3 regions of the Arthrobacter sp. Z4-13 genome follow, and region 3 is predicted to be linked to each of the others. Evidence: riboswitches for the same ligand, from Rfam matches in the RefSeq annotation. Region 3 holds a riboswitch; each other region holds the start of a gene.
The links. Region 3 has a riboswitch for S-adenosylmethionine ahead of metX (homoserine O-acetyltransferase MetX). Riboswitches for the same ligand answer to the same signal wherever they lie in the genome.
Positions count from the first base shown of each region.

Region 1: another riboswitch for S-adenosylmethionine. It lies ahead of M1E07_RS13210 (aminotransferase class V-fold PLP-dependent enzyme); the one in region 3 lies ahead of metX (homoserine O-acetyltransferase MetX).
Region 2: another riboswitch for S-adenosylmethionine. It lies ahead of M1E07_RS03945 (cobalamin-independent methionine synthase II family protein); the one in region 3 lies ahead of metX (homoserine O-acetyltransferase MetX).

Region 1 is NZ_CP096459.1:2,479,787-2,490,395, forward strand. Features, by position in the region: gene aroA (3-phosphoshikimate 1-carboxyvinyltransferase) at 1-581, shown strand, start outside; gene rsgA (ribosome small subunit-dependent GTPase A) at 565-1,680, shown strand; gene hisN (histidinol-phosphatase) at 1,729-2,541, shown strand; SAM riboswitch class IV at 2,701-2,814, shown strand; gene M1E07_RS13210 (aminotransferase class V-fold PLP-dependent enzyme) at 2,850-4,289, shown strand; gene M1E07_RS13215 (class I SAM-dependent methyltransferase) at 4,416-5,174, shown strand; gene M1E07_RS13220 (metal-dependent transcriptional regulator) at 5,206-5,919, shown strand; gene M1E07_RS13225 (fluoride efflux transporter FluC) at 5,920-6,351, shown strand; gene M1E07_RS13230 (fluoride efflux transporter FluC) at 6,351-6,770, shown strand; gene M1E07_RS13235 (hypothetical protein) at 6,814-7,182, shown strand; gene M1E07_RS13240 (S1C family serine protease) at 7,243-8,226, opposite strand; gene galE (UDP-glucose 4-epimerase GalE) at 8,408-9,427, opposite strand; RNA gene ssrA (transfer-messenger RNA) at 9,633-10,001, opposite strand; gene smpB (SsrA-binding protein SmpB) at 10,079-10,552, opposite strand.
Region 2 is NZ_CP096459.1:433,337-443,945, forward strand. Features, by position in the region: gene M1E07_RS03925 (hypothetical protein) at 1-376, shown strand, start outside; gene fbaA (class II fructose-bisphosphate aldolase) at 543-1,562, shown strand; gene M1E07_RS03935 (DUF3151 domain-containing protein) at 1,565-1,987, shown strand; gene M1E07_RS03940 (uracil-DNA glycosylase family protein) at 2,105-2,746, opposite strand; gene M1E07_RS03945 (cobalamin-independent methionine synthase II family protein) at 2,961-4,166, opposite strand; SAM riboswitch class I at 4,179-4,283, opposite strand; gene M1E07_RS03950 (M14 family zinc carboxypeptidase) at 4,507-5,568, shown strand; gene M1E07_RS03955 (adenylosuccinate synthase) at 5,831-7,120, shown strand; gene M1E07_RS03960 (YegP family protein) at 7,385-7,741, shown strand; gene M1E07_RS03965 (RNA polymerase sigma factor) at 8,030-8,581, shown strand; gene M1E07_RS03970 (hypothetical protein) at 8,578-9,459, shown strand; gene M1E07_RS03975 (CoA-binding protein) at 9,473-9,967, opposite strand; gene M1E07_RS03980 (O-acetylhomoserine aminocarboxypropyltransferase/cysteine synthase family protein) at 9,964-10,609, opposite strand, start outside.
Region 3 is NZ_CP096459.1:1,242,248-1,252,856, forward strand. Features, by position in the region: gene M1E07_RS07490 (DeoR/GlpR family DNA-binding transcription regulator) at 1-359, shown strand, start outside; gene M1E07_RS07495 (CPBP family intramembrane glutamic endopeptidase) at 439-1,218, shown strand; gene M1E07_RS07500 (HNH endonuclease signature motif containing protein) at 1,330-2,946, opposite strand; gene M1E07_RS07505 (VOC family protein) at 3,223-3,861, opposite strand; SAM riboswitch class IV at 4,027-4,142, shown strand; gene M1E07_RS07510 (bifunctional o-acetylhomoserine/o-acetylserine sulfhydrylase) at 4,186-5,511, shown strand; SAM riboswitch class IV at 5,601-5,716, shown strand; gene metX (homoserine O-acetyltransferase MetX) at 5,729-6,844, shown strand; gene M1E07_RS07520 (MFS transporter) at 7,026-8,408, shown strand; gene M1E07_RS07525 (zinc-dependent alcohol dehydrogenase family protein) at 8,516-9,634, shown strand; gene M1E07_RS07530 (LysR family transcriptional regulator) at 9,728-10,600, opposite strand.

The sequences.
Region 1 (10,609 bases), 1.2 Mb from region 3:
TCCTCGCCGCGGCTCTGGCCTCCGGCGGAACAGTCCGGATTCCCGGCTGGCCGGATCAGACCCAGCAGGTGGGCGATCTCTGGCGGACCATCCTTGCCGACATGGGCGCGGAGGTCACCCTCCGCGACGGCGTCCTCACCGTAACCGGCGGACCGGAAATCAAGGGCGCCGATTTCGCGGACACAAGCGAGTTGGCCCCCACCGTCGCCGCGCTTTGTGCCCTGGCCAGCGGACCCTCCCGGCTCAGCGGCATCGCGCACCTGCGCGGTCACGAAACCGACAGGCTCGCTGCCCTGGTCACCGAGATCAACCGGCTTGGCGGTGATGCCGAGGAGACCAGCGACGGCCTGGTGATCCGGCCGGCCAAGCTGCATGCCGGCGTCGTCCACAGCTACGCCGACCACCGTATGGCGACGGCGGGGGCCATCCTTGGCCTGGCAGTGGACGGGGTCCAGGTGGAGGACATCGCCACTACTGCGAAAACCATGCCGGACTTCCCCCGGCTGTGGGCAGACATGCTGGCCCAGGCTGGCCCTGCAAACACCGGCGCGGAAGGTTCCACCGGTGGCGCGCAGCACTGATTCCTGGGACGAATCGGATGTCCGGATCCGGCCCAGCAAAAAAGGGTCCCGCCCACGCACGAAGGACCGGCCCAGCCACGACGACGCCGTGACTGGTCGGATCATCACCGTTGACCGCGGCAGGTACACGGCAGTGGTGGGTGAGGACTCCGGCAACGAACGCGTGGTCATCGCCGCGAGGGCACGCGAACTGCGCCGCAACCCGGTGGTGGCAGGCGATTTCGTCTCCCTCGTGGGCGACGTCTCAGGCGAACCGGACACCCTCGCCCGGCTGGTCAAGATCCAGGACCGCCGGACCCTGCTGCGGCGCAGCGCCGATGACACGGATCCCGTGGAACGGGCCGTGGTGGCTAACGCGGACCAGCTGGTGATTGTTGTGGCCGCGGCCAACCCCGAGCCACGCACCGGTTTCATCGACCGCGCCCTGGTGGCAGCCTACGACGCCGGAATCGACCCGATCCTGTTGGTCACCAAGGCGGACGTCAAGGATCCGGCGGACCTGCTGTCCAACTACACGCACCTCGACTTCCCGGTGATCATCAGCCGGACAGCCGACTCCAGTGCTTCGGGCATCGACGCCCGCTCGGACGACGGCCTGTCCGCCCGGCTCGACAGCAAGGCCGTGACAGAGCTTCGGAGTTACCTGGATGAAAAAGTGACCGTCATGCTGGGGCATTCAGGCGTAGGCAAGTCAACCATGGTGAATGCGCTCACCGGGGCGGAACGGGCCACCGGCGGGGTCAATGCGGTGACAGGGCGCGGGCGCCACACGTCGTCGTCAGCGCTGGCGTTGAGGCTCACGGATGCTCCTGTGGGCAGCTGGATTATCGACACCCCGGGCATCCGCTCCTTCGGCCTGGCCCACGTGGACCCGGACCGGATCCTGCGCTCCTTCCCCGATCTCTCTCCCGGCATCGAGGACTGCGAACGCGGCTGCAAGCACACCGCCACCGCAGTGAACTGCGGACTGGACGCCTGGGTGCGGGGCGGCCATGCCGGCGCCACCGGAGAAGCACGGCTGGCTTCGCTGCGGCGCCTGTTGGGCACCGACCCCCGCCTGGAGGCGCAGGAGACGAAGGAACTCGGCAGCGTCAACTGACGGTGCCGATCTCCCAGCAGATCAGCGCGCAGACGGTAGTTTGGAACCATGATCCAACCCGCTTCAAGCTACAACGATGACCTGCGCCTGGCCCACGTCCTGGCGGACTCCGTGGATGACCAGACCATGAGCCGGTTCAAGGCCCAGGACCTCCAGGTGGAGACCAAGCCTGACCTGACGCCGGTCACGGACGCGGACAAGGCCGCAGAAGAAGCCATCCGAGGCCAGTTGTCTCGTTCCCGTCCGCGTGACGCCGTGCTCGGGGAAGAGTTTGGCAGTACCGGCCACGGGTCCCGCCGCTGGATCATCGACCCCATCGACGGCACCAAGAACTTCGTCCGCGGCGTCCCCGTCTGGGCCACCCTGATCGCCCTGGTGGATGAAGGCGAGCCCGTGGTTGGAGTGGTGAGCGCACCTGCCCTGGGCAAGCGCTGGTGGGCGGCCAAGGGCATGGGCGCCTACATGGGCCGGTCGCTGGCTGCTGCCACCCGGCTTCGCGTCTCCAATGTCGCCAACTTGTCCGACGCTTCGCTGTCCTACTCCAGCCTGGGCGGATGGAAGGAACGCGGGAACCTGGACAACTTCCTGGGCCTCACCGAGGATGTGTGGCGGACCCGGGCGTACGGAGATTTCTGGTCCTACTGCATGGTGGCGGAAGGCACGGTGGACATCGCCTGCGAACCCGAACTCAACCTCTACGACATGGCGGCGCTCGTGCCGATCGTGGTCGAAGCCGGCGGCCGCTTTACCTCCCTGGAAGGGGAGGACGGGCCATTCGGCGGCAACGCGCTGGCCACAAATTCCATCCTGCACTCCGAGGTACTCCGCCGGTTGAACCCGGACCTGGACGATCTTCTCTAAGCACCGTTATCGAACAATCAGCGGCGGGCGCTTCCAAAAGGAGGCGCCCGCCGTCGTTTTCTTCGGCCAAAGCATCACTTTTCAGCGGACGCGTAACAAAGCGCTTAACATTCGGGCCGGCTTCAAACCTTCCTGCCCCATGTCCTACGCTCTTAATCAGGTCACGAGTGCCAGCGCGAAACCCCGGTTTGCTGGCCGGCAACCCTCCAACCGCGGTGGGGTGCCCCGGGTGACGACCAGGCCGGTCCGGAACGGATGCGGCAAGCGCGGATTCCCGGTACAGGGGGTCCTTTCGAAGTGAGGTCTCTGTGACTACTGCCACCGTCTCCCCCAATGCCGCCGCCCAGCCTGAAACGGTCCAGCCTGACGCCGCCGCCCCCTTTGATGCCCGCCGGGCCGCCGCCGGACGCCCGCTTTCGGCTGTCACCGGCGCTGAAATCCAGGCGCCCCTGATTTCCGGCGGCCACGTACGGTACGCCAACCTCGACTATGGCGCTTCCGCTCCCGCCCTCTCGGTGGTCTCGGCCTACCTCAACGAGATCCTGCCGTTTTACGCGAGCGTCCACCGGGGGGCCGGCTACGCTTCCCAGATCAGCACGTCCGTCTACGAAAATTCCCGCCACATCGTGAGGGAGTTCGTGGGCGGCCGTCCGGATGATTCGGTGATCTTCACCCGGAACACTACCGATTCCCTTAACCTGCTGGCCGGCTGCCTGCCCACCACAGACGGACGGCCCGACGGCGACGTGCTGTACCTGGACATCGAGCACCACGCGAACCTGCTGCCGTGGCAGGGCGTCCCCCACCGCAGCATCGTCGCCGCCGACACCATCGCCGGGACCATAGAGTCCATCCGCGCCGAATTGGAGCAGGGCGGCGTGAGCCTGCTGGCCGTCACCGGCGCCTCCAACGTCACTGGTGAGATCCTTCCCATCCGCGCCCTGGCCGCTCTCGCCCATGAACACGGCGCACGGATTGTGGTGGACGCAGCACAGCTGGCACCTCACCGCCCCATCAATATCGCCGCGGACGGCGTCGACTACCTCGCATTCTCCGGCCACAAGCTGTACGCACCGTTTGGCGCCGGCGTGCTGGTGGGCCGCACTGACTGGCTCGACGCCGGAACACCCCACCTCGCAGGCGGTGGTGCCGTCAAGGAAGCAAGGCTCGACGGCGTCAGCTGGGCCACCGGCCCGGCCCGCCACGAGGGCGGCTCCCCCAATGTCCTTGGTGCAGCCACCCTGGCACGCGCCACGCAGGTGATCGCCGGGCTGGACCAGGACCAGTGGCACGCCCACGAGTCCGCCATCCGTTCCTTCCTCGTGGAGGGCCTGCAGAGGATCGACGGCGTGACCGTCCACCAGATCTTCAAGGACACCAACCCGGACACGGACACGATCGGCGTGGTCAACTTCTCCGTTGAAGGCTACGACGCCGGGCTGGTGGCCGCCTATCTGTCTGCTGAGCACGGTGTTGGCCTGCGCGACGGGCGCTTCTGCGCGCATCCGCTGCTGAAGCGGCTGGGGCTTCCTTCCGGTTCCCTTCGGGCGAGCTTCGGGGTCGGTTCGCGCCTCGAGGATGCAGAACGGCTCCTTGCCGGTATCGAGTCCCTGCGCCACAACGGGCTGGGGTGGGACTACGTGGTGGATGCAGGGCGCTGGGTCCCCGCCAACGACACGCGGACCTACCCGCACTGGGCACCCAACACTCCGGGTACCGCCGGGGCTGCCCCCTGCATCGACGACTGAGCCCCTGCCGACTCCTCGTGTTCCGCGCGCTGGCTTTGGTGCCGATCTTGTCTGCTGATCTTGCCTAAGCGGCAGGTGCGGTAAATTCGAAGGATACCCAAGGGCATCAGACGAAGGAGGCCACACGTGGTACGGGGTGGCCCCAAACTTGATCACGGACGGCGCCGGGAGCTCGGACAGAGCTTCCAGGGCGGCGGGCGGCACTACCAGCGGGTCCGTCCTGGCTATCCGAAGGAATCAGCTCAATGGCTTGTTCCCCCGGGAGCCCGTGATGCCCTCGACGCCGGGGCCGGCACCGGCAAGTTCACCGAACTGCTGCTGGGCCTGGGCCTGTCCGTCACCGCCCTTGATCCCTCCGCTGACATGCTGGCACAGTTACAGGCGCACTACCCGGGCACCACGGCAATCCACGCCACCGCCGAGGCGACCGGCCTGCCCACGGCGGCCTTCGACGTCGTCAGCGTTGCCCAGGCCTGGCACTGGTGCGACGCCTTGGCGGCAAGCACGGAACTGGCACGCGTCCTGCGTCCGAACGGGACGCTGGGCCTGATCTGGAACCAGCTGGACACATCCGTGCCCTGGGTCCACCGGCTCTCCCGAATCATGCATGCCGGGGACGTATACAAGCCGGACTCCCGGCCGCTCGTGGGGCCGGAGTTCAAGGGGCTCGAGGGCCACGTCACCCACTGGCAGGACCAAGTCACCACCACCGATTTGGTGGAGCTCACCAAGTCGCGGAGCTATTACCTGCGGGCCGGCGAAACCACGCGTGCCAAGGTGCTGGCCAACCTCGACTGGTACCTCCACGACCACCTGGGCCACAGTGTGGACGAAGAGCTCGAACTGCCCTACCTGACACTCACGTGGCGGGCCTTCAAAGCATGACCGCGAACGGGCAACGGGTAGGCTTGGAGCTGTGAAGACCAGCGCGCCCTCCTCCTCCATTGAGGATTACGTCAAGGTCATCTACTCGTTCACGGAATGGCAGGACAAGCCCATCACGTCCTCCCAGCTGGCCCAGCGCCTCGGCGTCGCCAATTCATCGGTCTCCGAGATGGTCCGCAAGCTGAAGGACCAGGGCCTCGTTGACCATAAGCCCTACAGCGCCATCACGCTCACGGACGCCGGGGTCCGGCTGGCCCTTTCCATGGTGCGGCGCCACCGCCTGATTGAGACCTACCTTGTCCAGCAGCTGGGTTACAGCTGGGACGAGGTCCACGACGAAGCCGAACTGCTGGAGCACGCCGTCTCGGACACGTTTATTGAGCGTGTTGCGGCCAAACTCGGAGACCCGCAGCGTGATCCGCACGGCGACCCCATTCCCACGGCGGACGGGAAAGTGCTGATGCCCCGCGCCCACCTGTTGGGTGAGCTGGACCAGGGGCACATTGGCAGGATCACCCGGATCAGCGATGAGAACCCCGACCTGCTCCGATACCTTTCTGCGGAGGAGATTGACCTCGACGCCGAAGTTGAGGTGGTGGGCCGCAAGCCGTTCGGCGGCGCGCTGGTGGTCCGGATCAGGAATTCCGGCAGGACCAGGGACTACGACCTCGCGGACGAGATCACCTCGGCACTGTGGGTGCACAGCGACCATCCCCATCCGGGCTGCCTCCTTGGGGACAGCTGAATGAAGCCTGCCGGCATGCCGGCGGGCCGCGCCTGGCTTGCTGTTGCCGCCGGAGGCCTCATCGGCACTGAATTGCGTTACGGCCTGGGTCTCGCCTTTCCGGATGCTCCGGGGTCGCTGCCATGGGCCACGCTGTGGATCAACGTTGGCGGCAGTTTCGTCCTGGCTGGGTTGACAACTATCTGGATCGCCCGGCCGCAGACCGCGTTCTGGATCAGGGCGGGGCTGGGGCCGGGGCTGCTGGGGTCCTTCACGACGTTCTCGGCCGTGGTATTTTCCGTGGACCAGTTGGCCCGGGGCGGCGGGCATGTGGTGTGGGCAGCCTACCTCGTGTTGTCGGTGTTTGCTGGTCTGACGGCGGCGGGTCTGGGTTGGCGGTTCGGCAAGTTGGTGGCCGGGCGCCTTGACGGTGTGCCTGGTAGCCGGGCGTGATGGCTGCTGTGCTCGTGGGCCTGTTCGGTGTGGCCGGCGCGCTTCTTCGCTTCGGGGTGGACAGTTGGTTCGCCCATCACACGTCCAACCGGACGGCCTCCTCGATTGGGGCTTCTATGCCCGCTTCGGCGTCCGAACACCCGCTGCACTGGCCCTGGGCCACGCTGCTGGTGAACGTGGCAGGATGCTTCATCATCGGCGTCTCGCATTCCATGACGGTGAAGCTGGAGCTCGCCCCGGAATGGCAGACCGCGCTGGCCATCGGGCTGGCAGGCGGGCTCACCACCTTCAGTTCATGGACCACGGCGACTGTGCGGCTGTTAGTTGAAGAGCGGTTCGGCTCCGCAGTGTTGAATGTAGCGGCCAACCTTGTCCTGGGCTTTGGGGCTGCTGCCGCCGGCATTGCCCTGGCCACCTAGCGCGGCTGCGGCGATTTGCCGGGCTCCCGTATCGTGGATGGTGATGATTAGCAGACGCGACGCGGCCATTGCCCTTGATGTACCGATGGAAATGGCCCAGCGCCACGGCCTTCCGAAGTGGATGACCGAGGCGGAGCTGGGTGAGATCCTGGACAACCCGCCGCCCTGGCTGGTCCAGTCCCGCGCCAACCGCACCGGCAAGCGGCCTGTCTGGGTCCATCTTGAGTGCGCCGTCTGCGGCTACGAGGAAGCGGCGCGCCCCAAGAAGTGGTGGCCTGACTTTACCTACGTTGTGTGCGGCCATCACAGCCCCGACGACGTTCCGCGCGTGCGCGAGGGTTACGTCCGCAGCGAGTTCGACGGCGTCGGCACGCGTTTTGTGGGCATCGCAGATGTTCCGGGGCAGGGCTAGCCCTACCCGTTTCCGTGGCCAGGGCTTCTGCTCTTAGGGCGTCGTTGTGCTTGCGGCGGGCTACTTTCCGTTGCTCGTCATCTCTTCCGGGACGGCCGTGAGGTGGATTTCCATGCCATCCCGCAGAACCGCGAGCTGGAGGGGTTCGCCGATGGCGTCAGAAAAGAGCAACCGCTGAAGGCTTTCGGCGTCGCTGACAGAGCGGCCGCCCGCGGCAAGAAGGATATCCCCCGCCGCCAAGCCTGCCGTGTCCGCCGGGGAGCCGGGAAGCACCTCCACCACGCGCAGCGCATCCCGCTGACCCGTCCTAATAACGGCACTGGGCGTGAGCCGGGTCGGTGTGCTGACCAGGCCGAGGTACGCCCTGCGTACCCGTCCGTCCGCCAGCAGGGCGGAGATGATGCGCTGTGTGGTGGCGTTAATAGGGATGGCCAGACCAAGCCCGGCACCCGCTACAGCCGTGTTGATACCGACGATCCGGCTGTGCGTATCCGCCAATGCTCCGCCGGAATTGCCCGGGTTGAGTGCGGCGTCTGTCTGGATGACATCCTCAATCACCCTCCGGTTTCCTCCCGACCAGACCGGGATGGCGCGACCGAGGCCGCTGACCACTCCCGCCGTTACCGAGCCGGCCAGGCCCAGGGGGTTGCCAACGGCAACCACAAGTTGGCCAACGCGCAAGGACTCCGCGGCACCGAATTGCGCCGGCGGTACCCGCGGCGGCCTGCCGTGGACTACGGCAAGATCGGACAGTGGATCGGCGCCTACAAGTTCCAACTCCATCCGGCTGCCGTCGGCGAACACGGCGTGCCCGCGTTGGGTGCCGGCCACCACGTGGGCGTTGGTGAGGAGGTAGCCGTCCTCGGTGAAAAGCACGGCGGAACCGGCTCCGACACGGACCCGTCCGTTGCGGCGGGCCGCCGACATTTCCAGGGCAGCAACGTGGGGCGTGACGGTGGCGGCCACGCGCATAACGGTTTGCGAATACGAGTCCAGGGCGTCGACGTCGGGCGTCTGTGAAGCTGGCTCGCTCCCCTGGTTCATGGAGCACCTCCTGGATGTGGCCCAATCCCGGCGGTGAGGACGTCCGGGTCCTACCGGGCACAACGGTTGGCGGCTTGCCGCTAGTCCCGCCGGCACTACGCCTTGAGTGAACGGGATCCGACGTCGTTAGCTACTTATGTGCGTTTGAGGACACCCACTTAATGCCGCGTCCTCCAGCCTGTCAGTCGGCTGCCTCGTATCCCATAGGATTCCCGGCCTGCCAACGCCAGTGGTCCTCGCACATCTGCCGTAGGCCGCGGCGTGCTGACCAGCCCAAATCTGCCAATGCAGCCGACGGGTCGGCATAGCTGACTGCAGCATCCCCGGGCCGGCGCTGTGTGAATTCAAAGGGAACTTTTCGTCCGGCCGCAACACCGAATTCCTCGATCACTTCGAGCACCGACGATCCACGTCCTGTTCCGAGGTTCCAGCGAAAGACGCCGGTCTTGGCTGCAATGAAGCCAAGTGCTGCCAGATGTCCTCCGGCCAGGTCCATCACGTGGATGTAGTCGCGGACCCCGGTTCCATCCGGCGTCGGGTAGTCATTGCCGAACACCATGACTTTTTCACGGCGCCCAACTGCAACCTGCGCCACAAAGGGCAAAAGGTTGTTGGGAATACCGCTGGGGTCCTCCCCGATCAGGCCGGACTCGTGGGCGCCTACAGGATTGAAGTAGCGGAGCAGGGCGATGCTCCAGCCCGGGTCTGCCGCGCCCAGATCGGAAAGGATGTCCTCGATCTGCTCCTTGGTGCGACCATAAGGGTTGGTCGCATCCAGGGGCGCCTTCTCAGTGAGGGGTACATCCTCTGAAGCCCCATAAACTGTCGCGGACGAACTGAAAACCAGCCGGCGGACACCGGCTGCGTCCATGCTGTGCAGCAAATTGAGGGTGCCCACAACGTTGTTTTGATAGTAGCGGAGGGGCTTCTCCACTGATTCCCCTACGGCTTTCAAGCCAGCGAAGTGGATAACAGCTTCAAAGCCGCCCTCAGCGAGGACGGCATCAATGGCGTCGGCGTTTAGAAGGTCGATTTCGCGGAACCCGACCTTCTTGCCCGTCAACTTCTCGACCCGCCGAAGGGACTCGCGGCTGGAGTTCAATAAATTGTCGACCACCACGACCTCGTGGCCTTCCTCAAGAAGACGAAGAGTAGTGTGCGATCCGATGTACCCGGCGCCGCCGGTGACAAGTACCTTCATGGGCTCCAGTCTAGGTGCAGGCCCAAGACCTTCCGGACAGGTGGCGGCACGAAGACGCGCGGCGCCCGGTACCTGCTCCGAGGCCGGCACGAGTGATGGATCACCAGGGACCACCTGCCCAGGCAAAGAAAAACACCCCGGTCCGAAGACCGGGGTGTTATCCGATGGCTCGACACATCCCTAAGGATGTGCCTGCTCATCACAAATGTGGAGATGGGGGGAATTGAACCCCCGTCCGATGTCGTGTTGTCAGGGCTTCTCCGGGCGCAGTTTGCGTCGGAATTTCTCGGCCCCAGCCATGCCGCAAACAGCTGGCTGATCCGGGCCCAGTCATCTAAGAGTCCCGTTCACCCCGATGACGAAGGTGAACAGCAGTGGCTATCTAAATGACGCCAGGATCCGGGGCGATAGCAACCTCGGACTGACGGACTGTCTTACTGGTTAAGCAGCAAGAGCGAAGTCAGTGCGCTTAGATTCGGCACTTATTGGTTTGCAGAAAGCGTTTACGAGATAATTCTGCATCCTCGGCCCGCTTCACCTGTCGCGACTAACATCGTCGAAACCGATCATCCCCATATTCTTTTACCAACCCGCCGGGCGAGCCCGCCGGACTACCAACTATAACGCATCGTTCCGGGAATTCATTCCAGCCTAGCGGCGGCGGTTGCGCTCCCGCATTTCGCGCTGCGCTTCACGGTTGTCCTGCTGCTCACGGAGGGTCTGGCGCTTGTCGTACTCGCGTTTGCCGCGGGCCACACCGATTTCGACCTTGGCCCGGCCGTCAACGAAGTACAGCTGGAGGGGGACGATGGTGTAACCGGATTCGCGCACCTTGTGCGAGATCTTGATCAGTTCCTCGCGGTGCAGCAGCAGCTTGCGGCGGCGCCGGGCTGCGTGGTTGGTCCAGCTGCCCTGGTTGTACTCCGGGATATGGATGGCTTCCATCCACAGCTCGTCGTTGTAGAAGGTGCAGAATCCGTCCACCATCGAGGCGTGGCCTTCGCGCAGGGACTTTACTTCGGTCCCCATGAGCGCGATTCCAGCCTCGTAGGTATCCAGCACGTGGTAATCGTGCCGGGCCTTGCGGTTGGTGGCCACTACTTTACGGCCACTTTCTTTAGGCAAGGGAAAGCTCCTCAGTTCAAGAATCGGATGTCCTCCGGCCCAACCGGCGCGGAGTGA
Region 2 (10,609 bases), 810 kb from region 3:
GGCTGCACGGGAGGCGGTTGAATTCGTCCGTGTGGGTGCCGACTCCGCCCCGGAGACTCACATGCGGCTGGCCCTCGTCGACGGCGGCCTGCCGGAACCGGTGCTGAACCACGTGCTGTTCGACTACCGGGGAGTCCCCTTCCTGTGGCCGGATGCCGCCTACCCGGGGTGGAGGATCGCGCTCCAATACGACGGCGGCCATCATGCAGGCGGGGAGCAATACCTGAAGGACATCGAGAGGCAGGACCGCACAGCCATGCACGGCTGGCTCGAGGTCCGCATCGGCAGGCATCATCTTGAAGGTGAGCGCCCCGCCGTCGTCCGCCGGGTCCGGCAGGCTCTGCAGAGCCGCGGTTGGACGCGAGATGACAGATAAGGGTAGTTGCCGGGCGGCGCACTGCCCTGAAATGCCATCTCGCGCCAGTGTTACCGTCCGGTGACCCGAAACACTCGGCACGTCCGGAAATGGCTAGGATGGTGCTAGCCGTAAGCGGTACTCCAGGGTTACCAGCCCACAGACGAACCTCAGCATAGGAGTCAGCATGCCCATTGCAACCCCAGAGATCTACTCCGAGATGATCGACCGCGCAAAGGCGGGCGGCTTCGCATTCCCGGCAGTGAACGTCACGTCCTCCCAGACGCTGAACGCTGCCCTGCGCGGCTTCGCCGACGCCGAGTCCGACGGCATCATCCAGGTTTCCACCGGCGGCGCGGCCTACTGGTCCGGTGCCTCCACCAAGGACATGGTGGCCGGTTCCCTGGGCTTCGCCGCGTTCGCCCGCGAAGTGGCCAAGAACTACGGTGTCAACATCGCCCTGCACACGGACCACTGCCCCAAGGACAAGCTGGACGGTTTCGTGCTGCCCCTGCTCGCAGCTTCCGAGGCTGAGGTCAAGGCCGGGCGCAACCCTCTGTTCAACTCCCACATGTGGGACGGTTCGGCAGAGACCCTGGACGAGAACCTGCGCATCGCCCGCGAACTGCTGGAGCGCACCGCTGCCGCGAAGATGATCCTCGAAGTTGAAATCGGCACGGTCGGCGGCGAGGAAGACGGCGTCGAGAACGAGATCAACGAGAAGCTTTACACCACGGTCGAGGACGCGCTGGCCACCATCGAAGCGCTGGGATCCGGCGAAAACGGCCGCTACATCACCGCCCTGACCTTCGGCAACGTCCACGGCGTCTACAAGCCCGGCGGCGTGAAGCTGCGCCCGGAGATCCTCAAGGACATCCAGGCCCAGGTGGGCGCGAAGATCGGCAAGGACAACCCGTTTGACCTCGTGTTCCACGGCGGCTCCGGCTCCTCCGACCAGGAAATCGCGGACGCCGTCTCCTACGGCACCATCAAGATGAACATCGACACCGACACCCAGTACGCCTACACGCGTCCGGTGGCGGACCACATGTTCAAGAACTACAACGGGGTCCTGAAGGTGGACGGCGAGGTAGGCAACAAGAAGACCTACGATCCCCGCGTTTGGGGCGCTTCGGCCGAAGCCGGACTGGCCGCCCGCGTTGTCGAGGCCACCAAGCAGCTCGGTTCCGCCGGAAAGACCTTCTAGGAATGTCCGACGAGTTCCGTAGGAACCTGATGGGACCCGAGCCCACGCTCCTGCCTGCCGAGACCGAGGTCTACCAGCAGCTTGAAGCCGGCCACGAAGCACTGGATCTCGTAGCCAAGCACCCCACTTCCTCGCTGCTGTGGGCTGTGCTGGCGGAAGAGGCCTGGGCCGAGGGGCGGACCATCGACTCCTACGCCTACTCGCGGGTGGGCTACCACCGGGGGCTGGACTCGCTGCGCCGCAACGGTTGGCGCGGCGTGGGGCCTATCCCGTGGGAGCATGAGCCCAACCGCGGCTTCCTGCGGGCGCTGTACTCCCTCGGCCGCGCATCTGCCGCGATCGGCGAGGCGGAGGAGCCGGAACGGATTGAGAAGTTCCTGAACGATTCCGACCCGGCGGCGAAAGCAGCCATCGAAGCGAAGTAGCAAGCGGACGACGACGGCCGGTTACCTTTTCAACAAGGTGACCGGCCGTCGTCGTAAGCAGTGAGCCTCGTGGCATGGGCCCACGTCCGCAGGGGTTCCCTGGCCGAGCTTGCGAGGTTAGGGGGCAGATGGGGATTTCTGCAGCCCCGTGCGCGCCATCGCATCGGCGTAGGCCACGCGCATGGCCTCGAGGTACTCCTCCTGGCGGGCAGGCGAACCGGCGAACGCGCGGCCGCTGAGGGAGCGCACCTTGTAAGTCTTCAGGCCGCGGCGCCAGAGCAGCGGCACTTCGGTCTTGAGCAGCAGGTTGGCCAGGCGGTTGGCTTCGGTGCCGTGTGCCACGATGACCGAGGCGCGCGGAACCAGTGCCAGGAACTTCAGCAGCGGCTTGAGGCCGGCGGAGATTTGGTCCGGGGTGAACTTCCCGTTCGGCTCTCCGGCGATGTGCCAGGGGTGGACGTTCCACGGCATCACGAACTCCGGACGCAGCCCCAGTTTCCATTGGATGCCGAGCATCCGGGTGGCGGCGTCGTGGTCCCCGGCGGTGATGAAACCGGACGGGTCGGCCTCGCCGATGTTTGAGTACAGGCTGATGATGCGGCACTCGTCGACGTCGTGCATGGGGTCCACGTAGGGCACCACCGTGCCGGGCTTGGCCTCCTGCAGGGAATCGCACAGTTCGTTCACGGCTGCAACATTGGGTTCGTAGCGGCGGCTCAGAAGCTGCTCATGGAAGGATTCGGGTGCCAGGGCTGTCATGTAGTGCTGGATCTCCTGCGGGGATTGGTCTCGCTGCCACCTCGGAAAATGGGCGCACAATGGCCGCACACATCCGCGATGGTTGAAATGGGGTGGACCGATTCCTGGTCGGCCTTCACCAGTTTAGCAAGCCCCGCAAAACGAAACGCCGGTCCCGCGCACCCGATTTAAGCGGGACACGGAACCGGCGGGTTCGGCGTTAAGTGATTTCTGGCTACCAGAGCCGCTTGGTGGCCCGGCGTGCGCCTTCGCCCAGTGATTCCAGCTTGGCGAACGCGATCTGCGGGTGGACCCTGCCGCCGAGGCCGCAGTCAGTGGAGGCGATGACATTCTCGCGGCCCACTACATCTGCGAACCGGACAATCCGGTCGGCTACCAGGTCCGGATGCTCCACCACGTTGGTGGCGTGGGAAACGATGCCCGGGATGATGACCTTGCCCTCGGGCAGCTTCGTGTCCTCCCAGACCCGCCACTCGTGTTCGTGGCGGACATTGGCGGCTTCGAAGGAGTAACCGCCGGCGTTGATTTGGAGCATGGTTTCCACCAGGTCCGCAAGGGGAAGGTCTGTGGTGTGCGGACCATGCCAGGAGCCCCAGCAGAGGTGGAAGCGGACCTGCTCCTCAGGAAGGCCCCGGAGGGCGTAGTTGAGGGCCTCCACGCGGATCTGCGTGAATTTTAGGTAGTCCGCCACGCTCGGCTCGGGGCTGATCTGGTCCCAGTTCTCCGCGATGGAGGGATCGTCGATCTGCAGGATCAGGCCGGCGTCGATGATGGCTTTGTACTCTTCGCGGAGTGCATCGGCACAGGCGTAGATGTACTCCTCCTCCGTTGCGTAGTACTCGTTGGTGATGCGTGAGGCGCTGCCGGGGGAGAGCGCCGCAACAAAGCCTTCCTTGAGTCCAGTGGCAGCCAGGCCGGCCTTCAGGTTGGCGATGTCGGAGGCAACCGCCTCCTGGCCGGTGTAGACGAGCGGTCCCGTGACCTTGGGGAACGGCCTGGGACCGCCCGTGAAGATGCCGCTGGTGGGATCGTTGTAGGCCTCGGAAAAGATGGTGCGGTCGCGGCGGTGGATGAAGCCCGTCAGCTGGACGTTGCCCGGGGTGGATTCCTTCGGTTCGACGGCCCACTTGGCGTCGTTGTCCAGCTCCAGCCCGCCCATGCGCGCGAAGGAGTAGGACCACCAGGCGCCGTAGTCCACGGAGGCGCTCATGGCGTGCCCGTACTCGCCGTCGTTCGGGATATCAACGCCCAGGTTTTGCTGGCGCTCCACCAGGTCCACCACGGAAGCGGTGAGGAGTTCGTTGTAGCCCTCGACGTCGGCCGGGTTCTCCTCGCGCGCGGCGTTGGCGGCGATCAGTTCAGGGGTGCGGGGCAACGAACCTGCGTGGGTGACGCGGATGTGGTCTGTGTTCAAGGTCATGCTGGAATTTCCTTTCCATCGGTCCTGGCAGTAGCACCTTCGCAGGCAGGACGTACCTGCACTTGGGGGTTGCTGCGGCGTCAACGATCCAGGTCTCTCGGCCGCTCCGGATGGTTCTCTCTCACTCAAATCCAGATGGCTCCCGGGAGCAAATTCGCTTCAGTTTGTGTCGGAACGGGTAGGGCGCCGGACCCATGCTTCCGGAACGTAATAACTGTATGCGCATTCCTGTTATATCCATTGACAGCTCTCGTTCAGATTGGTTGGCTTCTGTCACAGCCCGTGATGGGGGACATGGCGGGCTGGCCACACCTAATGCACTCGAAAGAGGTACCGCACCGTGAGAAAAACCCTGGCAACCTTCAGGACCCTGGCAGTTACGGGAGCCCTGGCTCTGTCAGTTGTAGCAGCGCCGGCCCCGGCCATCGCTGTGGGCGAAGGCCCCAACTATGACGGCAACGGACAGATCACCACATCGAAGCTGGTTTCCTATGACCAGATGGTCTCTTTCCTCAAAGACCAGGATGCCCGCCAGTCCGCCATGGAGCTGGAGGTCATTGGGCAGACCGTGAAAGGCCGGGACATCCACCTGGTCAAGTACATCTCGGATCCAGCCAAGCCCACCATCCTCTACCTGACGCAGCAGCACGGCAACGAACAGCTCACCACTGAAGGCGCGCTGGAATTCGTCAAGCACCTGGGCACCGGAAAGTCCGGGGATGTCCTCGATGGCGTGAACATCCTCATTGTGCCGATGCTCAACGCAGACGGTGCCATGGGGGACGTGAACTTCCCGCTGGACGACTACCTGGCCAAGGGCGACCGCAACATGACGCGGTACAACGCCGAAGAGGTGGACCTTAACCGCGACCATGTAGCAAAGATCCAGCCCGAAACCCAGGCGCTCCACTACAACGTGATGCGCAAGTACAAGATCGACTACATGATCGACCTGCACCACCAGGGCACCCGCAGCCAGCGCGATGGCGAACTCGTGTCCGGGTCCATCCTGTACCCCACCACCCCGAACGCAGATCCGGCTGTTGTGGAGAAGTCCAAGCAGCTGGGCGCCGTCGTTTTCGAAAACGTCGACTCCACCGGCTGGGGCCACCTCGGCAAGTACGTGGGCGGCAGCGCCGAAACCATCAGCCGCAACGGCATCGCCGTGGAGTACGGCATCTCAACGTTGCTGTTTGAGATGCGCGGCATGTCCGACCACTACCTGGACGGCTACGCCCTGGGGCTCCGGAGCAATGGCTACCTGATCAAGCAGACGGTCACCACGCTGACCGCCACCGCCGCGGCCATCGCGGACGGATCAATTGCCGACGCCGACACCTCCTTCTGGGACAGCCTGGCCACCCAGACCTCCCGCCCGGGCGAGGAAGCCGACGACGAATAGCATCACCGCTGACAGTCCGCCGCGGTCCTTCACTCCTGCAGGGGTCCTTTACTTTGCAAGAAGGACCGCGGCGACCCAACGAGTGGACAAAGTCACTGATCGGCTAAACTTGGGTGGTAAGAGCCCCGGAACTCTTGCGTCGCTGTGCTGCCGCGCAGACCAGCGAAGGCCGGTCCATTCGGGGCATTCTCATGAACGGCGCTGCGCCAGCCCTGCCACTTGTGGCGGGACCGGGCAGCCCGAACGAATGGGGGAGGATCCCATGCCAGCAATTGTGATCGTAGGAGCCCAATGGGGCGACGAAGGAAAAGGCAAGGCGACCGACCTGCTGGGCGGCCGTGTTGACTACGTCGTCAAACCCAACGGCGGCAACAACGCCGGGCACACCGTCGTCGTGGGCGGTGAAAAATACGAACTCAAGCTGCTGCCGGCAGGTATCCTCAGCCCCAACGCGGTACCCATTATCGGCAACGGCTGCGTGGTCAACCTCGAGGCACTCTTCCAGGAAATCGAAGGCCTTCAGGCACGCGGTGCCGACACCTCCAAGCTTCGCGTCTCCGCGAACGCACACCTTGTCGCTCCCTACCACCAGGTGCTGGACAAGGTGACGGAGCGCTTCCTCGGCAGCCGCGCCATCGGAACCACGGGGCGCGGCATCGGCCCTGCGTACATGGATAAAGTGGCCCGTCTGGGCATCCGCGTCCAGGACGTTTTCGACGAGTCAATCCTCCGCCAGAAGGTGGAAGGTTCGCTGCGGCAGAAGAACGAACTCCTGGTCAAGATCTACAACCGGCGTGGCGTGGTGGTGGACGAGATCGTGGAGTACTTCCTGTCCTTCGCCGAACGGCTCCGCCCCCTGGTCATCGACAGCACACTGGTGCTGAACACGGCCCTCGACGAAGGCAAGGTCGTCCTGATGGAAGGCGGCCAGGCAACGTTCCTGGACGTGGACCACGGGACCTACCCGTTCGTCACCTCCTCCAACCCCACCGCCGGCGGCGCCTCGGTTGGATCAGGTATCGGACCCACCCGCATCTCCCGCTCCATCGGCATTATCAAGGCTTACACCACACGTGTTGGTGCCGGTCCGTTCCCCACGGAGCTGTTCGACGAGATGGGCGTGTACCTGCAGAAGACCGGCGGTGAATTCGGCGTCAACACCGGCCGGCCGCGCCGCTGCGGCTGGTACGACGCCGTCCTGGCCCGTCACGCCTCGCGCGTCAACGGCTTCACGGACTACTTCGTCACCAAGCTGGACGTGCTCACCGGCATCGAGCAGATTCCCGTGTGCGTCGCCTACGACGTGGATGGCGTGCGCCACGACGAGATGCCCATGACGCAGACCGAGTTCCACCACGCGGTGCCGATTTTTGAGTACTTCGAGGGCTGGACCGAGGACATTACCGGTGCGCGCACCCTCGCGGACCTGCCGGAGAACGCGCGCAACTACGTGCTGGCCCTGGAAAAGCTTTCCGGCACGCGCTTCTCCGCTATTGGTGTTGGCCCGGACCGGGACCAGACCATCGTGGTGAACGATCTCATCAACGACTGACGCTTCAGGGAATTACGACGGCGGCGGGCCACCTTGCGAAGGTGGCCCGCTGCTTGCGTTTGTCCTGGGCGTAACAGCAATTTACACAGGGTTAACGCCTTGGGTCTTGCGGGGCTGCAAGCAAAACCGGGAGACTCTTTGATATACCGGTGACCCGATCACCAATCGTTCGACCAGACCCGCGGGAAAGGGCAGCAGTGATGCGCCTACCGGCCGGTGGCAACGGCGCCCCCGGACAGGACCCGCAGAACGGAAGGATTTGTTATGGCCGGAAAGTTCGAAGCATTCGTTGACCCGGATTCGTTTTTCAGGTTCCGCCTCCTTGCCCCGGACGGCGCCGTAATGGCCGTCTCCGGTCCCTTCGAAAGTAAGTCCGCCCTGGCCGCCGGGATTTCCGCGGTACGCGAATGCGCAGGCACGGGACTGGTTACCGATCTTTGCCCAGCCGGCGCTGCTGCGCCACAGGCGCCTGCTGCGTCTCCGACTCCGTCTCCGTCGGCGGCGGCCTCCCCGGCTGACTGTGAAAACCCGCGCATTCCGGCCGGGCACACGTTCGTTCTGGCAAAAGGACCCCACCGGCAGGGAAGCAAGCTCCGCTGGACCTCGGCAATTGCCCGCTGAAGGTCGCCCCAAAGTTTTTCAAGTTTTTTCCTGCAAGGCGTAACCCTTGATAAGCCTGCAGCGATTACCCCTATGTAGCGCCGGTCTGGAACTTGTCCCCCATCACGTTCCAGGCCGGCACTTTCTCTTTCCGGTGCCAGAGCAGCTGACCTGGCCAGCGGCAGCGCACGCGTGGCGGGCACGGGCACCGGTTACTGAGCGGTAAAGTGATGCAGGGAAAAGGCGTTCCGGGCATGGACACCAGCCTTCCCTAAAACAGCAACCTCTCTGACTGAAAGCGCTACGTCCGTGACCGATGCACTGACAGGCGGGACCCTGCAGGATCAAGCCGCCGGGGCGTCCGTCTTTAGCGTTGTTTACCGGACTTATGCATCACAGGTCCTGGGCTATCTCACCGCCCGGGGAGTCGAGGATCCGGAGGCGGTCATGCAGGAAGTGTTCCTCTCCGTCCTGCCACGGCTCGACACTATCCACGGAGGTGCCGCAGGACTCCGTACGTTTATCTTCTCCGTCGCCCACGCGCGGATGGTTGACGACCATCGACGCCAAGGCCGTACGCCCGTCAAGCTGCCTTTTGAGCCCGAGTTGGACCAACGGGAAGACTCCTCTGCCGAGGCGGAAGCCCTCCAACGCATTTCACCACGCGAGGTCCTGAACCTGCTGGACGGGTTGCCACAGGACCAGCGCGAGGTTCTGGTCCTTCGCCTCGTGGCGGGACACACCGTCGATCAGACAGCTGAAGTCATGGGCAAGACCGCCGGCGCTGTAAAGCAGCTGCAGCGGCGTGCGTTGACCAAGCTCCGGGAACTTTCGGCGGTAAAGGAGTACCTGAAGCCATGACGCAACCAGTCAACCACCTACCCGACGCAGCGGAGGAAATGCTCCTCGACGCCGGATACGGGCAGGACGCCGAGCTTCGCGCCGTCCTCCTTGCGCTGGGGGCCTTTGCCTCGCTGCCTGCTCCGGAACCCTCAGGGGCGCTGGCCGCCATGATGGCAGGACCAACAGACGAGTTCGCGCGCAAGCGTTCGTACCGCCGTCACCGCATTACAGTGGTGGGCCTTGCCATCAGTGCGGGCATGGGACTCGGGGTATCCGGCGTGGCGGCCAGCTCTGCCGGTCACGGGGAGCAGGGCAGCCACTCGGTGCAGCAACTGCTAGCAGACTGGGCGCCGTCCTGGAGCATCCTGCCTGTTCCTCCAGCCAGCGCTGCGCCACCAGCCAGCGAAATCGCTGGCCAACCCCTCGCCCCGGAAACCGTATCGCATGCCACCACCGAACCCGTATTGGATACCGGCCCCCATCCCGTCCCGGCAGGTGCACCCAAGTCCCGTACCTTGCCCGACACCCGTACCGTGCAGGGGCATCCCGCTGCGGGTAATTCGGCAGGACCGGAACGAACAACGGCCGACGGCGGAGCTGCCGCCGCGAAGGTCGCCGGTCCCGGCGTAACGGTGCAGCCGCGGGAAACCGGGCAAAAGGCCGCCAACAGCCCTGGCGATCCCGTCAAAACCCTGAAGGAGGCCAACCCGGAGAAGGCAGGGCCGGAGCACGAAAAAACGCAGAGTGGCGACGAAGGGACCGGCACTCGAGGCGCCGGAATCCGGGATGTGCTGGTGAGCACCGTGCCCGCCCTGCGGGACCAGGGCGGAAAAGCCGCGGGGGCCGGCCCTCAGGCCGACCCCCGCTCCACCTGGCTGACAAAGTTCAGCCGATAGGTCCCTCCTGGACTCAGGCCAGGACTTGCCGCTTGGACGAAATTACGCCGGTGTCAAAGCCCGCCAGATGGAGTCCGCCATGGAACCGGGCGTGCTCGATCTTGACGCAGCGGTCCATCACCACGTTAAGACCAGCCGCTTCGGCCTCGGCAGCCACTTCCTCGTGCCACGATCCCAGCTGCAGCCACAAGGTTTTGGCGCCGGCCGCGATGGCCTCGGCCAGGACGCCCGGCAGGTCGTCGTGCTTGCGGAAGACGTCCACAATGTCAGGGGTTTCGGGCAGGTCGGCCAGGGATGCATAGGTGGGTTGGCCCAGTATCTCCTTCACCACGGGATTGACGAAGTACACCCTGTACCGCGTGGACGACTGCAGGTAGGTCGCGACAAAGTAGCTGGCCCGGGACGGCTTGTCCGAGGCGCCCACGATGGCAATGGACTTGGCTGCGCGCAGCAGGTTCAGGCGCTCCGGTGCGGAGGGGCCATCCCAAGTACGGGTTTCGATACTCATGCGCGTGCTCCAATCGTGCAGGCGTCTGCCGCTTCTTCGTCCAGGACTTCGGCGTCAACCGTCGTGGTTTTCTGCGCTTCAGTAAGCGCCTGGTCGAGGTCCCACAGGATGTCCTCGATGTCCTCGAGGCCCACGGAAATCCGGACCAGGTCCTCCGGCACGCCGGCGGATTCCAGCTGGGCAGGGCTGAGCTGCTGGTGGGTGGTGGAACCGGGATGGATCACCAAGGTACGGGAATCGCCCACGTTGGCCAGGTGCGAGGCCAGCTGCAGGGACTCGATGAACTTCTGGCCGGCAGCACGGCCGCCTTTCACACCGAAGGAAAAGACGGAACCAGGACCAAGGGGCAGGTACTTCTGCGCCCGCTCGAAGTGCGGGTGGGATGGCAGGCCGGAGTAGTTCACGTAGGCAACCCGGGGGTCCGCATCCAGCCATTCGGCCACGGCCTGGGCATTCCGGAGATGCTCATCGAGGCGCTGCGGCAGGGTCTCCACGCCCTGCAGCAGCTGGAAGGCGGACTGCGGGCTCAGGGCGGGTCCGATGTCACGAAGCTGCTCGCAGCGGAGCTTGGTCAGGAAGCCGTACTCGCCGAAGTTGCCCCACCACGAAACGTTGCCGTAGGACGCCACAGGCTCGGTCATG
Region 3 (10,609 bases):
TCAAAGTCATGGTTACCGGCGGGATCCTGAATCCACGGTCCTACGAACTCGTGGGGCCATACACGGACATCATCATGCAGAAGGTGGTGCTGGACATCGCCTTCATCGGCGTCAACGGCATCGACCCCGAAGTAGGACCAACCAACACGGGGGAGGGGGAAGCCTCGGTGAACGCCCTGCTCGCCAGCAGGGCCCGCGTCTCCTATGTGCTGGCTGACTCCTCCAAGGTAGGGGTGCGCGCGTTCGCCACCATGGACGGCTACAACTTCAACCGCCTGATCACGGACGCGGGAATCACGGCCAAGGACAAGGCTGCGTTCGAGGCCAACGGCACGGAAGTGATCGTGGCTGCCGGCTGAAGAGACAACCCGGTGCGGTGCCGCGGCGCTTCTGAAGGGCAATCAGGCCCGATCCAGAAACTGCAGGCAAGATGGGTACATGCTGGTTCCCTCCCGCCGTCGTCTGCGGTTCGAAGTCTGGATTGTTTTGGGCCTGTCCTTGGGCCAGTCTGCCGTGTACTCGGTGGTGCAGCTCCTGGACAAGATGACACGGGCGCCGCTGGCAGAAGGCACGTCCACACTGAACCGTTCACAGAGCACCCGCGAGTACTTTGACCTGACCTACCAGCTGCTGGACATCATCTTCGCGCTGGTGCCCGTGCTGCTGGTGATTTATTTCCTCACGGACCAGCGGCAGGCCGCCTCCGGCGACGGCAGTAACGTGGGCTCAGCTTTCCGGAAGCTTGGATTCAACTTTGCGCGGCCGGGCCGGGACCTGCTCCAGGGGCTGGGGCTGGCTGCGCTGATCGGCGTACCGTCCCTTGGCCTCTATGCTGCCGGCAGGGCTCTCGGGATCACCACCGCCATCATTCCCAGTGCCCTCGACGCCTACTGGTGGACGGTGCCGGTGCTGATCCTGTCCGCGGTGCGCCATGCCGTGGTGGAGGAAGTCATCGTGGTGGGATACCTGTTGAACCGCTTTGGGAAGTTCGGCTGGAGCGTTCCGCTGTCCATCGTGGTGAGCTCGCTGCTGCGCGGCACATACCATCTGTACCAAGGTTTCGGTCCCTTCATTGGCAACGTGGTGATGGGCGTTGTCTTCGCGTGGCTGTATACCCGTACGCGCCGGGTTATGCCCCTGGTGATCGCCCACGCCTTGCTGGACATCGTTGCGTTCGTAGGATTCAGCCTCTTTGGCAAGGCAGTCGGGCTGGGCTAGGAAACGGCAACATACCGCCAGACAGGGTAGGCGCCGGGCACGGTAGTGCGCCGGCAGCGGAACCGGTGGGTGATCCTGTTGCGTCCCGGAGCTGTTGCCTATCCGTCAGTCCTAGTGCACTGAGAGGGACCCGCTTAGCCAGAGGTGCCAGTCCGGAAATGGGTCCTTGGGCAGTTCGTCTTCAGAAGGGCCAGGGTCTTCGGGCAAGTCGAAATCCGGTAAGTCATCGTCTTCCGGCACCTCAACGTCTTCGGGCACGTCAAAGAACTTGGGCATTTCAAAGTACTCGGGCGTGTTGAAGTATTCGGGAATGTACAGGTCCGAAGGCTGTGGGCCCGTCTCTGCGGATGCATTCCATACCTTTGCAATCCAACTCGGCGAGTGGGGTGGTTCCCAGTCCTGGTGTTCGCTTTTGTAGTGCCGGCCGGTGGGTGAGATCCATCCGGGTGGTTCGTTCATGGTGGCCGGTGTTGGTTTCCAGCCGCTGGTGTGCCGCAGTTTGTGGTGTTTGCGGCAGGGTTGGCCGAGGTTTGATATTCCGGTGGTGCCGCCGTGGTGCCAGGCGAGGATGTGGTCGGCTTCGTTGTCGAGGGAGGTGTTGTTGCAGCCGGGGAAGGGGCATTTGCCGTCCCGCATCCGCAGCCAGTTCCGCATGGCCTTGCTGACCCGGTAGCTGGAGCGGCCGATCTCCAGCGGTGCCCCGTCGCGAGGATCGACCAGCACCCGGTGGAACGAATCGGCGCCGTCGGCAACGAGTTTGCGCGCCACGGAGGCCGGGATCGGGCCGTGCCCGTCCAGTACCGCGGGTTCGTCGGTCAGGCCCATCAGGGAGAACACCGGCACGGTGACCAACACCTGCGCCCGGATCGACGAAGATGGGCCGGGATCCGTTCCTGCACCCTCGCCGCTGCTGGCAGGGTTATCGCTGCCGAGAAGCCCTGAAGAGAAACTATCGGCTACCAGTTGGGTCAGGGTGCGGGGCTCGTCCGGGCCCTGCATGCCCCTGGCAAGAGCGGTGAGCCGGTTCCGGATCGCCGACGCCCGGTCCGCTGGCAGGTGGGCGGCGACCCACGCCATCCCGTCACTGTCCGGCCAGTACTCCACCCGACGGTCCGCGACACTTTTCGCGTGGCGTTTCTCCAGGCTCTCCGGGTGATGGCGTTCCCGCCAGCCCCGGGCTTTGGCTTTGAACCGGTAGGCCGGCATTTCCCCGACCGGGCAGCCGCGGGCGGGGTTCGGCGCCGCCGGGTCCAGGAAGTGCGCCTCCAGCGCCGCCGCACCAGCGGGATCAAGACACGCGGTCTGCTCGATCATGGTCCGGGCGTGCGCCCACGAGATCGTCCCTGACTGCAGGGCCGCGAGCGTCCGGGGCAGGGAACTGGTCAGGGCGTGAGCCTCGGCGAGCAGGGTACCGGCGGCCCGGTCACCGATCGCCAGGGCACACCCGACCTCGGCCACCAGGCTCCGGTCCTGCGCGGCGGCCTCCTGCGGCGACCCGGGCGGAGGATTCAGCGCCTTCATAGATTCAGCCAGGACCGCCACGGCCTGTGCCTTCACCGCCGCCAGCTTCGCTTCTGACCGTGCCACGCCGGCCAGGACATCCAAAGCCGCATCAGCAACCCGCTGCAACGGATCCTCACCCAGTCCGCCAGCCAGCGCAACCCTGAACGCAGCGACAGCAGCATCAACTCCCACCTCCGCCTGCACCACCGCCGGGTTCGTCTTCATACCTCCATCATCGTGAAGGGGTCTGACATTCCGGTAAGTCTCCCATCAGCGAGCGGGGCGTGAATGCCTATGGATCTACTACCGGGTTTCGATGGGCTCAACCGCAGGGATTCCAGGTGCTGTCCTACCGGGTTCCGGCACGAAATGGATTCGGCCGCCATCAGCGGGTGACGCCGTTGTCACCTGCTGATGGCGGCCGAAGTTTTGGAGCACAGCTGCAGCGCCTGCCCAAGAGGCAAAGCCCTGGGCAGAGCCACCCGATCTACATGGGGAGAATCAGATCGTGACAGCTCCGTTGGAGGTCTCGAACGTCACCGAAAGGATCCCGGGGGTCCCGTGCGGTGCCACCCACTCCACGGCTACGTCTTCGAGCGGCTTCTCCACCGGCTCACCCAGCCATTCGGTGACGCGTGCAGCGGACCCGGCAATGGTCAGGCAGCTCATCTTGACGTTGCTGTCGTAGGCGTGGGACGGGTGCAGGGATGGGTCGCCCTCCCACTTGAGCATGTACGGAACCTGCGGGTCGGCAATCAGACCCAAGATGCCAATCTGCTTCCAGACCAGTTCCCGGCCATCAGGAAACTTGCGGTTCCCGTTGACCGAGGAGCGTCCGAGCCGCTCTTCGAAGGGGACCAGGTCGTCAACCTCGACGCACCAGCCCATCCAGCCGCCGCCGGCTGCAGACCGTGCACGCACTGCCTGCCCGAAGGGAGCCTTGTCAGAGGCGGGGTGGTCCAGCACCTCCACCACTTCGAGGTACTTGTGTCCCGCAAGCGGGATGATCATATTCCGGGTTCCGAACCGCGGGTGTACCCCGCCCTTCACTGCCTCAACGCCGAGGGCAGAGGAGATACGTTCGGTGGTGGCAGCCAGGCCATCGTGTTCACAGGCGTAAGAGACGTGATCCATGCGCATGGCAACATCTTGGCACTTTGTGATCGGGCTCTCAGCTAAGGCAAGCCTTACTAGGATTTCCGTGTCGAATCGGCATAAAAACCAGGGTCCGTGCAGGGCCGTCATGAGGACTATCTTCGTCATAATCCTGTCCAGCACCGCGTGCACGTTCCTACACTGAGCTCAGGTCATGAGTGCCAGCGCCAAGCCCCGGCTCGCTGGCCGGCAACCCTCCATCCGCGGTGGGGTGCCCCGGGTGAGGACCTGGCTGTCCGGCAACGGCCGGATGGCAAGCGCGGCCCGCAGTGCTCCCAGCATGCCGGGCCCATGTCAAAGGAGCCTTAGTTGTCCAACGGATGGTCTTTCGAAACCCGCCAGATCCACGCAGGTCAAGAGCCGGACGGCGCCACGGGCGCCCGTGCACTTCCCATTTACCAAACCACATCCTTTGTGTTCCCCAGCGCTGAAAGCGCCGCCAACCGCTTTGCCCTGGCCGAGCTGGCGCCCATCTACACCAGGATCGGCAACCCTACCCAGGAGGCGGTGGAGCAGCGGATCGCCAGCCTGGAGGGCGGTCTGGGAGCCCTGCTGCTCAGCTCCGGCCAGGCCGCTGAGACCTTCGCCGTCCTGAACATTGCCGAGGCAGGGGACCACATCGTGGCCAGCCCCAGCCTCTACGGCGGCACCTACAACCTCTTCGCCCACACGCTGAAGAAGTTCGGGATTTCCGTCACGTTTGTGGCGGACCCGGACAACCTGGAGCAGTGGCGCGCCGCAGTGCAGCCCAACACCAAGCTCTTCTTTGGCGAGGTGGTCTCCAATCCGCGGCAGGACGTCCTGGACATCGAAGGCGTGTCCCAGGTGGCGCACGACGCCGGCGTTCCCCTGATCGTTGACAACACCCTGTCCACCCCGTACCTGATCCGGCCGCTGGAATGGGGAGCGGACATTGTGGTGCATTCGGCCACCAAGTATCTGGGCGGCCATGGCTCCGCGATCGCCGGCGTGATCGTCGATTCGGGAAAGTTCGACTTTGGCAAGGATCCCGCAAAGTTCCCCGGCTTCAACACCCCGGACCCTACCTACAACGGCCTGGTGTACGCCCGCGACCTCGGTGCCGATGGAGCCCTGGGTGCCAACCTTTCCTACATCCTCAAGGCCCGGGTGCAGCTGCTGCGCGACCTTGGCTCGGCAGTATCGCCCTTCAACGCCTTCCTCATCGCCCAAGGACTGGAGACGCTGAGCCTGCGGGTGGAGCGGCACGTCGCCAACGCCCTGGAAGTGGCGCAGTGGCTGGAAGCGCGTGACGACGTCGAGTCCGTCGCCTATGCGGGGCTGCCCTCCAGCCCCTGGTACGAGCGGGGCCGCAAGTACGGGCCCAAGGGTACCGGCGCCATCGTGTCGTTCAACCTCGCCGGCGGCGCGGAGGCCGGCAAGCGTTTCGTGGACGCCCTGGAGCTGCACTCCCACGTCGCGAACATCGGCGACGTCCGTTCCCTGGTGATCCATCCGGCGTCGACCACCCACAGCCAGCTCTCGCCGGAGCAGCAGGAAGTTGCCGGCGTGACACCCGGACTGGTGCGGCTGTCGGTGGGCATCGAGCACATCGATGACATCCTCGCGGACCTTGAAGCGGGTTTCAGGGCGGCCAAGGGCGCCAGCGGCGCCTGATCCACGGGCACAAGCCGGTGGCAAGCCGGGATGTCACAACCGTTCACACTCTTGGCGGCAGGCAGGGGCTGTTTCGTACACTCGATGCAGGTCATGAGTGCCAGTGACAGCCCCGGCTTGCTGGCCGGCAACCCTCCTTCCGCGGTGGGGTGCCCCGGGTGAAGACCTGGCCTGCCGGTCAAACGACGGCGGGCAAGCGCGTAGAAGAGGTCTTGCCATGACGGTTACCGTCGCCCGTACAACCGTCCCCGAACACGGGATCGTCCGCTATGCCTCCATCGGAGGACTACATTTGGAGGCCGGCGGGTACCTGCCGGGCGTCACCTTGGCCTACGAAACCTGGGGCACGCTCAACGAGGACGGCAGCAACGCCGTCCTGATCGAGCACGCGCTCACGGGCAGCACGCACGTGACCCGGGGCGACACGGAGGAGCCCGGCTGGTGGGAACAACTCGCGGGGCCCGGCGCGCCGGTGGATACCACTCGTTTCTTCGTGGTCTCCATCAACATTGTGGGCGGCTGCTACGGGTCAACCGGGCCGTCGTCGACCGCTCCGGACGGAAAGCCTTGGGGCTCGCGTTTTCCGTTGGTAACCCTGCGGGACAGCACCATGGCCGAGGCCCGGCTGGCCGATCAGCTCGGGATCGGAAGCTGGTTCGCCGTGCTGGGCGGATCCATGGGCGGGGCCCGCGCGCTCGAATGGGCGGTCACGTTTCCGGAACGGGTGCAGCGCTGCGCCGTAATTTCCGTGGGAGCCGCGAGTACCGCAGAGCAAATTGCCTTCGCGCAGGCACAGACGCTCGCCATCCGGCAGGACGCCAACTTCAACGGCGGTGACTACTACGGCGGTCCATCGCCGGAGGAGGGTCTGGCCCTTGCCCGGCGTATCGCCCACATCACGTACCGCTCCCCGATGGAACTGGACGGACGCTTTGGCCGCGCGCCGCAGGCCCCCGAATCTCCGCTCCAGGGCGAACAGCTCGGAGCCCGCGGTCGCTACCAGGTGGAAAGCTACCTGGACCACCAAGGCACCAAGCTGGTCCACCGGTTCGATGCCAACAGCTATATCGCCATCACCGAGGCGCTCATGAGCCACGACATCTGCCGGGGACGCGGCTCCCTCGTTCAGACACTATCCAGTTCCAGTGCGCGCTTTTTTGTTGCCGCTGTTAACTCAGACCGGCTCTACTTTCCGTCTCAGTCGCGGGAGCTGGCCCTGGCTCTCCCCGGGGAGGTAGACGTCCACCTCATCGAAGCACCGATCGGGCACGATGGCTTCCTTACCGAGATCGGCCAGCTGGGAAACCAGCTGCGGGAGCACCTCTCGGAGTAAACACCACACCCACGTGCCACGCATTGTGCATAAACGCAGATGCGCTCTGCATGATTCGGCGTTGAGCTGCGCGTCCGGGCAGACCATACTCGTTGGGACCCGGCGGTTCGTGACCAAAAACACACGCACCCGCCATAGCCTGTCCCAGTGGTGTCGAAGACGACGCCGAAGGAGTTCACTAATGAGTACGGAACGCTCCGCCGCACAGCGGCCAGAGGAAACCGATGTCAAGGCCTCAGGCCTAAGGAAAGTCGTCACGGCCTCCATGGCCGGCACCGTCGTTGAGTGGTATGAGTTTTTCCTCTACGCCTCCGCCGCCACCCTGGTGTTCGGCAAGATGTTCTTCCCCAACTCAGGGACCGAACTGGATGGCATCATCGCCGCCTTCGTCACATACGCCGTAGGCTTCGTGGCCCGCCCGATCGGCGGCATAGTCTTTGGCCACTTCGGTGACAAGTTCGGCCGCAAGCAGTTGCTGCAGCTGAGCATCGTCCTGGTGGGCGTCTCCACCTTCCTCATGGGATGCCTGCCCACCTTCGCCCAGATCGGCTACTGGGCTCCGGCCCTCCTGGTATTCCTGCGCTTCGTCCAGGGCTTCGCCGTCGGCGGTGAATGGGGCGGCGCCGTGCTGCTCGTTGCCGAGCACAGCCCGAACAAGTCCCGCGGATTCTGGTCCAGCTGGCCCCAGTCCGCCGTTCCGATGGGTAACCTTTTGGCCACCGGCGTGCTGTTTACCCTGTCGTCCACGCTCTCCCAGGAAGCATTCCTCGGCTGGGGCTGGCGCGTCGCCTTCTGGCTGTCCGCCGTGATCGTGATCGTTGGCTACTACATCCGCACCAAGGTCCAGGACGCCCCGATCTTCATTGAGGCCCGCAAGGAAGTCACCGTCGAAAAGAAGGGCTACGGCGTCGCCGAAGTCTTCCGCCGCTACCCCCGCGGCGTCTTCACCGCCATGGGCCTGCGCTTTGCCGAGAACATCCTCTACTACCTCGTTGTGACGTTCTCGATCACTTACCTGAAGGTCGTTGTCCAGACCGACACCTCCCGCATCCTCCTGCTTCTGCTCGTGGCACACTTCATCCACTTCTGCGCTGTCCCGCTCGTCGGCAAGATGTCGGACGCGTTCGGCCGCCGGCCGGTCTATATGGCGGGCGCCATCCTCGGCGGAACATGGGGCTTCTTCGCCTTCCCCATGATGGATACCGCCAACGACATCATCATCCTGGCCGCCATCACCATCGGCCTGCTGTTCCACGCGCTGATGTACGCCGGACAGCCGTCCATCATGGCCGAGATGTTCCCCACCCGCATGCGCTACTCCGGCGTTTCCCTGGGCTACCAGGTGACCTCCATCGTCGCCGGTTCGCTGGCACCGATCATCGCCACTGCACTCCTGAGCAACTTCAAGTCCTCCACGCCGGTGGCGCTGTACTTGCTCGGAGCCTGCATCGTTACCGCAATCTCCGTGTTTTTCCTCAAGGAGACCCGCGGAATCTCCCTCCACGACGTGGACGCAGCCGACGCCAAGGGCACCGCCGAGCTGCTCGCGGCCGGCAAGAAATAGGCGCCCGCAGCAAAGTAACCACACAGCACACCGGCTGCCCGGAGACCCGCGACCACGCAGGCCCGGGCAGTCGGGCGTCAGCACCTTCGACGAAGTCAGGATGTCCCATGAAAGCAGCCGTCCTTTACTCCATGGTCCCGCCCGGAACCAGCTACACCGAAGCACATCCCCTTCGGGTCGAGCAGCTTGACCGGCCGGAACCCCGCGCCGGGGAGGTGGGCATCGCCATCACCTACTCAAGCCTGTGCCACTCGGACCTGTCCGTGGTGGACGGCTCCCGCGTCAGGCCCCTTCCCATGGCGCTGGGACATGAGGCCGTAGGACGGGTCGCCGCGGTGGGTGAAGGCGTCAAGGATGTTTCCCCCGGGGACCATGTGGTCCTCGTCTTCGTCCCCAGTTGTGGTGCCTGCCGCGCGTGCCAGGCGGGCCGCCCCGCGCTCTGCCACCGTGCGGCCGAAGTCAACGGGTCAGGGGACCTTCTGCACGGCGAGGCCCTGCTGAGGACGGCTGCGGGGGAGCGGATCAACCACCATCTGGGGGTCTCGGCGTTCGCCGATTACGCCGTGGTGGCCCGGGAATCAGTGGTGATTATCGACGACGACGTCCCGGACACCGTCGCGGCAATGTTCGGTTGTGCCGTGCTTACCGGGATGGGAGCAGTGTTCAACACGGCCGCTGTCCAGCCCGGCCAGTCCGTGGCTGTTTTCGGACTAGGTGCCGTGGGACTCTCGGCCGTTATGGCCGCGGCACTCGCCGGCGCCTCATCCGTGATCGCCATCGATCCCAATGCGGGCAAGCATGTGCTCGCCCAAAAGTGCGGGGCAACTGCCGTGGGGACCCCGGAAGAGGCGTCGCGTCTGGTTGCCGAGGCTGCCGGTGACGGCGTGGACATCGCCATCGAAGCTGTGGGGTCAGCGCGGGTCATTGCCGCATGCCTCGAGCATGTGACCCGCGGCGGTGCCGTTGTCTCGGTAGGGCTGCCGCACCCAACCGCAGAATTGACAGTGCCCGCGCTTCAGTTCGCCGGGGCGGGCAAGCGGCTGCTGGGCTCGTACATGGGCGACGCCGTTCCAGTCCGGGACATTCCGTTGTACCTCGGGTATTGGCGGGAAGGGAGGCTTCCCGTTGAGCTGCTGCACACCGACACCCGGCCGCTGGAGGAAATCAACGAAGGCCTCGACGCGCTCGCCGCCGGGCACGTGGTGAGGCGGCTCTTCCAGGCCTGAATGACCCGCAGGTTTGAAGCGGACCCGCAGGTTTGAAGGCACTGCAGGTTTGAAACGAAATTGCAGGCCTAAATTCGATCCGGTGCCCGGGCCCTATGCTGCCAGCAGATCCTGCCGTTCCGCCACTTCTTCCTGCAGCGCGGCGATCACGGCCTGCACCCGGGAGGAGCGCAGCGATTCCGGGCGTGCCACCGCCCAGATGGGCACCTGCCGCTGGAAGGCGTCGGGGAGCACCGGAACGAACTCCGGATCCCGCGCCACCATAAAGTTGGGAAGCAGCCCGATGCCTGCGCCGCGGCGCACCGCCTCGACCTGGGCAAAGATGCTGGTGGCCTGGAAGCTGGACTTCGGCATCGGCAGCTGCGAGGACCGGTGGCCCAGTTCGGCAACCTGGAGTGCGGACTCGACGTAAGAGACGAAGCCGTGCTGCCTCACGCCGTCGGGCGCTTCCGGCAGGCCCCGCCGGGCTGCGTAATCGCGGCTGGCATAGAGCCGGAGGAAGTAGTTGGTCAGGAAGATGGCCTGCGCGTTGCTCACGTCCGTGCGGCCCACCACCACCTCAAGGTCCACGCCGGAGCGGTTCTGGCTGACCTTGCGCGTGGCGCTGAGCATCTCCACATTGAGCATGGTATGCCGCTGCTGGAGGCGGACCAGCGCAGGCGTTACGAATTCTGCGCCGAAACCGTCTGAGGTGCTGATGCGCACCATGCCGGACAACGCGTCCCGGTCCTGGCCCGTGACCGCGGCCAAGGACCCGAGCGTTTCCTCGATCCTTTCCGCGGCGTCGACGGCCGAAGCCCCCAGCTCGGTCAATTCCCAGCCGTGCGGGCTGCGCTCCAGGGTGCGGCCGCCCAGTTGCTTGTCGAGGGCGAGGATCCGGCGCGAGATGGTGGTGTGCGTGGTGCCCAGCGTTTCGGCCACGGCGTTGAAACGACCCAGCCGGGCCACGGTCAACAAAATCAGCAAGTCGTCAGG